Linked DNA regions of Accumulibacter sp.. The protein of the gene in region 1 interacts with the protein of each later gene in a pairwise test. Links are inferred from orthologs where the notes say so. Each region holds a gene or a part of one and is shown in the gene's direction. Other genes may lie near its edges.

Region 1 (3,447 bases):
GTACATGATGGCAAGTCACACCCAGTCGACGGCAAGGACATCGCGTTCTTCACCGCCGGCCGCAAGGCAACGGTGGAGGCGATCCGCGCCGCCAAGCCCATCATCCTCGAGCCGGTCGTCGATATCGAGATCCTCGCGCCGGATTCGATGACCGGCGACGTCACGGGTGACCTGTCGAGCAAACGCGGCCATCTGACCGGCACGCAGCCACGCGGACCCGGTGTCATGGCGATCAGCGGCGAGGTGCCTTTGGCGGAGCTTGAGGGCTACCAGTCGCGTCTCAAGTCACTGACCGGTGGACAGGGTTCGTACAGCATCGCCTTTTCCCATTACGCACAGGTGCCACCGGCAACGCAGCAGCAACTGGCGGGACAGCACAAGGTCGTCGAGGAGGACTGAGGGCAGCGGAAACCGGCGACGCGAGCGCGTGGACAAGGCTTTCAAGCTGTCGCACTGGTTCCTGCCGCTGGCGCGTCGCGTGCTCTATGCGTGGGTGCGCACGACGGTCTTCCCCGAAAGCCCGCAGGAACTGCAACTCGACCCAGCACGGCCTGTTTGCTACGTCCTGCAGGACAGGCATCTCTCCAATTTGCTGCTGCTCCTGGAGGAGTCGCGGCGGGCCGGGCTGCCGCGAGCCGACTCGCCGCTGCTGCTGGGCAAACAGCGCTGGCCGCGCTCGTTCTTCTTTCTCAACCGCGATCGCAGCCTCGCCGGCCGGGCGCGGAATGGTAACAGTCACTCGGCCTTGCTCGCCGGCCTGATGCACCAGGCCGTTGCCGATCCGCAGATGGACGTCCAGTTGGTGCCGGTGGTGATTCTCTGGGGACGCAGCCCCGACAAGCAGGATTCGGTCCTCAAGGCGCTGTTCTCGGAGACCTGGCGCCCGCCGGGTGCCTGGCGGCAACTGGCGGCAATCCTTCTCCATGGCCGCAGTGTGCTGGTGCGCTACAACCCGCCGATATCGCTTCGCCATCTCCTGCAGGGCGGGCTCGACGAGGAGCAGGCACTGCGCAAGCTGGCGCGCATCCTGCGGGTGCACTTCCGCCGTCAGCGGCAAATGGCGATCGGCCCCGACCTGTCGCACCGCAACACGCAGGTCAACGCAGTGATCGCCGGCGAGCGCGTGCGCGCAGCGATCGAGCAGGAGGCTTCGACACACGGCATCCCGGTTACCGAAGCGAGGGCACGGGCTGGTCGCTTCGCGCTGGAGATCGCTTCGGACTACTCGTACGGCGTCGTACGCGCCCTCGAGCTGTTCCTCGCCTGGTTGTGGACGAGACTCTACGATGGCATCGAGCTGCACCACTTCGATTCCGTCACGCGCATCGCAGCCGGCCAGGAGATCGTCTACGTGCCCTGCCACCGCAGCCACATTGACTACCTGTTGCTGTCTTACGTCATTCTCCGGCAGGGGCTCACGCCGCCGCATATCGCTGCCGGTGCCAACCTTGACCTGCCGCTGGTCGGCGGCCTGCTGAGGCGCGGCGGTGCTTTCTTCCTGCGCCGCAGTTTCAAGGGCGAGCCCCTGTACGCTGCCGTTTTCCATGAATACCTCCACCTGATGCTGGCGCGCGGTTTTCCGATCGAGTACTTCATCGAGGGCGGCCGCAGTCGCAGTGGTCGGATGCTGACACCAAAGGCGGGGATACTCGGCATGACCGTGCAGAGTTTCATCCGTGAGCATGCACGGCCGCTGATCTTCGTCCCGGTGTACATCGGCTACGAGAAGATCATCGAAGGCAGCACCTATCTCGGCGAACTGGCCGGCAAGCCGAAGCAGCGGGAATCGCTGCTCGGCCTGTTGCGCAGCGTGCGCGCCATCAAGCGGGTCTTTGGCAAGGTGCATGTGAACTTTGGCCAGCCGCTTGCCCTGGCTGGTTTTCTCGATCAACATCAACCGGGCTGGCGAGACACGGACGAGAGCGACGAGCCGCCGTGGGCCCGCAGTGTGACGCGCAGGGCTGCAGCCGAGCTCGCCAAACGGATCAACGAGGCGGCCGTCCTCAACCCGGTCAACCTGATGGCGCTGGCGCTGCTGGCGACGCCCAAGCATACCGCCGACGAGCACGCGCTGCAGCGCATGATCGAGCACTACCAGGCGCTGGCTGGCGAGCTGCCCTATGCGCCGAGCAGCGTCCCCTGTGGGCTCGAACCACCGGCAATCATCGCCTACAACGAACGCCTGACGGTCGTCGAGCGTTTCGCCGACCCGTTGGGCGATCTGATCCGTGTGCGTGACGGTCAGGCTCCGCTTCTCGCCTACTTTCGCAACAACGTCCTGCATCTCTTCGCCCTGCCGGCGGTCATCGCCTGCCTGCTGAGTCTGAACCGCAAGCTCGATCGAGCCCGCGTGGCACAGGCGGTCTGCGGCATCTGCGGCCTCATGCGGGCGGAACTCTTCCTGCGCTGGTCCCCGGGTGAACTCGAGTCGGCGAGCGAGGCGGCGATTCGCGCGTTGGTGGCGCGCCGGCTGTTGGTCTCATCGGCGCTGCAGACGGAGGTCGCTGCGCCGGAAGCGATCAGTGACGAATTTGCCGAGCTGCATCTGCTCGGTGAGACCATCCGTCCATTGCTCGAACGTCACTTCCTCACCCTCGCGCTGCTGCAGAGCCACGGCAGTGGGCAGACGACGCGGCGGCAACTGGAAGACAACTGCCATCTGCTGGCGCAGCGGCTCTCCCTGCTCTACGAGTTCAATACCTCCGAGCTTCCCGAGAAGGCAACCTTTTCGGCCTTCATTGGCAACCTCATCGAAGCCGAGTACCTACGCGAGGACGAGGACGATCGCTTGTGCTTCGACGAGCGGCTGATGACGCCGCTTGCCCACTCCGAACTGGTTCTCTCGCCTGAAGCCAGGCAGGCCATCAGGCGAATCGCCGGTACCGGGGCGCACCTGTAGCAGTGCGCTCCGTCGTCAGAACGACCAGCGGAGACCCACAGCCCAATTGATTCGTTCGCGTCGTTCAAGAAAAATCGCAAGCACTTCTCGCTCGCGCCCTGCCTCTCGGCCCGCTCGCGACGCGGTCTTCACGGCCTCCCCGGCCGGGCGCCAACCGTCGCCGTGGCCATGGCGAAGATTGGCAAGGCGGCAGGGGCGCGCGAGGTCGCCATTTCCAACGACTGGCCGGGGCGGGCGGCAAGCCCTCAGGCGCGACCTCGGCGAGCCGCCTGTTCGAGCCTCTCCTTCTCCGCCATGACCTTGTTGGCGTAGCTGGCCTCCGGATCATCGGGAGCGCCACCATAGTGCTGCAACCCCGCAGTCAGGCTGCCGCGCCAGCGAATGGCCTCCTCGAGGACATGGACGCCAACCTGGATGTTGGTTACCGGGTCGAGAAAGGGCGTCTCACCCGCGCCCGCCGGGACCTTGTCGAGATGATAGCCGGGAATCACCTGCATCAGACCCTTGGCGCCCACCGGGCTTTCGGCGAAGGGATTGAAGCGCGACTC
Region 2 (3,364 bases), 190 kb from region 1 along the record:
CTGGGCGGTGTTCATGGTATTGTGGGGGATGTTCGGGATCAGCGGCGTCGACAACTTCATCAAACCCATCCTCATCTCGCGCAGTTCGAGCCTGCCATTGCTGCTGATCGTCGTCGGGGTGTTTGGTGGTGTGCTGGTCTTCGGCTTCATCGGGCTGTTTCTCGGTCCGACCCTGCTGGCGCTTGGTCAGGTCCTGATCCGTGAATGGCTGGCACACGCCGCCGCGCGATCGGTTGCGGCGGACGAGGGACTGCAGCAATGATCGAGACCGACGACCTCTCCGCAGTTCCGCTGGCACGACTGGTGTCCGCTGCCTCGACCTCGTCCCAGGAGGAAGCCATCGAGCGCGCGCTGCGTCCTCGACGCCTGGGCGACTACGTCGGCCAGGCGAAGATCCGCGAGCAACTGACGATCTTCATCGAGGCAGCGAAGAAGCGCAGCGACACGCTCGATCACGTCCTGCTCTTCGGCCCGCCGGGCCTCGGCAAGACGACGCTGGCACACATCATCGCCGCTGAAATGGGCGTCAACCTGCGCTCGACCTCCGGACCGGTGCTCGAACGCGCTGGGGACCTGGCGGCCATCCTGACCAACCTCGAGCCGCGCGACGTCCTGTTCATCGACGAGATCCACCGCCTGTCGCCAGTCGTCGAGGAGATCCTCTATCCCGCACTGGAGGATTTCCAGATCGACATCATGATCGGCGAGGGCCCGGCGGCACGCTCGGTCAAGCTCGATCTGCCACCGTTCACGCTGGTCGGCGCGACGACGCGCGCCGGCATGCTGACCAACCCCCTGCGTGACCGTTTCGGGATCGTCGCCCGACTGGAGTTCTATACTCCCGAGGAGCTGAGCCTGATCGTCGCCCGCTCGTCGCAGTTGCTCAAGGTTCCAGCCGACACAGCCGGTGCGCTGGAAATCGCCCGCCGCTCACGCGGCACGCCACGGATCGCCAACCGCCTGTTGCGGCGGGTGCGCGATTTCGCCGAGGTGCGAGCATCCGGCCACATCACGCTGGAGGTGGCCGACGCGGCGCTGCTGCTGCTCGAAGTGGACCACGGAGGTCTTGATGTGATGGACCGCAAGCTGCTGTCGGCAGTCATCGACAAGTTCGCCGGCGGGCCGGTGGGGGTCGACAACCTGGCGGCGGCGATCGGCGAAGCGCGCGACACGATCGAGGACGTGCTCGAACCCTTCCTGATCCAACAGGGTTTCCTGCAGCGCACGCCGCGGGGTCGCGTCGCGACGCCGGCGGTCTACCGGCATCTCGGTCTGACGAGCAACGGTGAGCAGCCGCAGGGCGCACTCTGGCCGGCGACCTGAGCGTGCGCCGATGCGGTCACAATCACTTACATTTGCCCACAGGGTGCTGCCTTAGAATCCCAGCCGGCCATGGACCACGAGCGCAAACCAACGACCTTCACCTGCGCGGTACGCATCTACTACGAAGACACCGATGCCGGTGGGGTGGTGTACTACGCCAATTACCTGAAGTATCTGGAGCGCTGCCGTAGCGAATGGCTGCGCGCGGCCGGCTACCGGCAGGCCGACCTGCTGCGTGACCCGGGCATCGCCTTCGTCGTCCGCAAGCTCACGGTCGAGTATCTCGAGCCGGCACGGCTGGACGACGAGTTGATCGTCGGCCTCGAAGTGGAGCGGATCAGTCGGGCCCAGGTCTTCTTTCGGCAGCACATCCGGCGTGCCGGGGAAGATGGCGACCGATCCTCGCAGGATCTGATCCAGGCCGCCGTGCACATCGTCTGTGTGCATGCGGGCCGGATGAGGGCCGTGTCGATCCCCGCAATTCTGCGCAACAAGATGGAAGCACTGCAATGAATGTCTCGCAAGACCTGTCGATCCTGCACCTGATCCTCAACGCCAGCGCCGTCGTGCAGGCCGTGATGCTGCTGCTTGCCGGCGTCTCGTTCATGTCCTGGTACTACATCTTCCGCAAGTGGTTCACCGTCAAGGCGGCGCGCGCGCAGACCGAGCAGTTCGAGCGCGACTTCTGGAGTGGCGGCGACCTGAACAGTCTCTACCAGAGCGCGATCAACGATCGCCACAGCACGGGCAGCATGGAGCGCATCTTCGAGTCCGGCTTTCGTGAATTCACCAAGTTGCGCAGCCAGAAGAATCTCGATCCGAAGGACGTCATCGACGGCTCGCGGCGCGCCATGCGCGCCACCTATCAGCGCGAGATGGACAGCATCGACTCGCATCTCGCCTTCCTCGCCTCGGTCGGTTCGGTCAGTCCGTATGTCGGCCTGTTCGGTACCGTCTGGGGCATCATGCACTCGTTCCGCGGTCTCTCGAACGTCGGTCAGGCGACGCTGGCAGCGGTGGCACCGGGGATTGCCGAGGCACTGGTGGCGACAGCCATCGGCCTCTTTGCAGCGATTCCGGCGGTCGTCGCCTATAACCGCTTCGCGCACGAGATCGACCGCCTGTCGTCGCGCTTCGAGTCGTTCATGGAAGAGTTCTCGAACATCCTGCAGCGGCAGATGAGGTAGAGCCATGCGTTCGCGTCGCCTGAAGAACGAGATCAACGTCGTCCCCTACATCGACGTCATGCTGGTGTTGCTGGTCATCTTCATGGTGACGGCACCGATGATGACCACCGCCAGCATCGACGTGCCGTCGGTCGGCAAGGCGGCACAGCCGCCGGTCGAAGCGCTGCAGGTGATCGTCCGCGCCGACCGGACGCTGGCGTTGCTGGCTCCCGGCAAGAACGAACGATCGCTGAGCCGGCGCGAACTGGTGCAGGAGATCGCCAGCGCGCAGCGCCGGAATCCGGAGCAGGCGGTGCTCATCGCCGGTGACAGGAACGTCAAGTACCAAGCGGTACTGGAAGTCATGGACGACCTCCAGCAGCAGCAGGTCAAACGCATCGGCCTCCTCGTGCAGCCCTCCGACAGGTGAGTCGCTGACCTGTGGAAGCGGTCCAGACCTTCCCGCGGATGCCACCGGATGAACCGGCGAAGTGGCCGTCGCTTGCCCTTTCTGCGACGGTGCACCTGTTGCTCCTGGGTGCGCTGTTCCTCGGCGTGCAGTGGAAGAGCCAGTTGCCGGCGACGGTCGAAGTCGAGGTCTGGCGTGCCGCACCGGCGCCCCCGTCGAGCGCGCAGCCCGAACCCCGGCCGGAACCCAGACCGGCAACACCGAAGGCCGAAGCCAAACCTGAGCCCCGACCCGAGCCGAAGCCCGAGCCGAAGCCGCCAGCGAAGCCTGAGCCCCGACCCGAGCCGAAACCCGAGCCGAAGCCGCCGGCGAAGCCTGAACCAGCGCCGCGAGCGATCGCCAAACCAGAACCGAAAGTGGAGCCCAAGCCACCAGTCCGGCCGGACATCGCGTTGAAGGAGGAAAA

The links.
Region 2: the proteins of plsB (region 1) and ybgC interact in binary tests that used the Escherichia coli proteins (3 or more experiments, as listed by UniProt). The link is inferred for Accumulibacter sp. from one-to-one orthologs.

Annotation. Positions count from the first base shown.
Region 1 is NZ_JAZKUG010000001.1:1,514,001-1,517,447, forward strand. What follows is about bases 126-3,163. They hold plsB (glycerol-3-phosphate 1-O-acyltransferase PlsB), read left to right. Parts: upstream 126-427; coding sequence 428-2,899; downstream 2,900-3,163. Other genes in these bases: fusA (elongation factor G), read left to right, coding at 126-399; V5B60_RS06585 (transglycosylase SLT domain-containing protein), read right to left, coding at 3,145-3,163. Also shown: more of fusA, read left to right, coding at 1-125; more of V5B60_RS06585, read right to left, coding at 3,164-3,447. UniProt on the Escherichia coli protein: Catalyzes the transfer of an acyl group from acyl-ACP to glycerol-3-phosphate (G3P) to form lysophosphatidic acid (LPA). This enzyme can utilize either acyl-CoA or acyl-ACP as the fatty acyl donor.
Region 2 is NZ_JAZKUG010000001.1:1,323,104-1,326,467, forward strand. What follows is about bases 160-3,114. They hold ybgC (tol-pal system-associated acyl-CoA thioesterase), read left to right. Parts: upstream 160-1,392; coding sequence 1,393-1,836; downstream 1,837-3,114. Other genes in these bases: V5B60_RS05745 (AI-2E family transporter), read left to right, coding at 160-262; ruvB (Holliday junction branch migration DNA helicase RuvB), read left to right, coding at 259-1,323; tolQ (protein TolQ), read left to right, coding at 1,833-2,510; tolR (protein TolR), read left to right, coding at 2,515-2,919; tolA (cell envelope integrity protein TolA), read left to right, coding at 2,958-3,114. Also shown: more of V5B60_RS05745, read left to right, coding at 1-159; more of tolA, read left to right, coding at 3,115-3,364.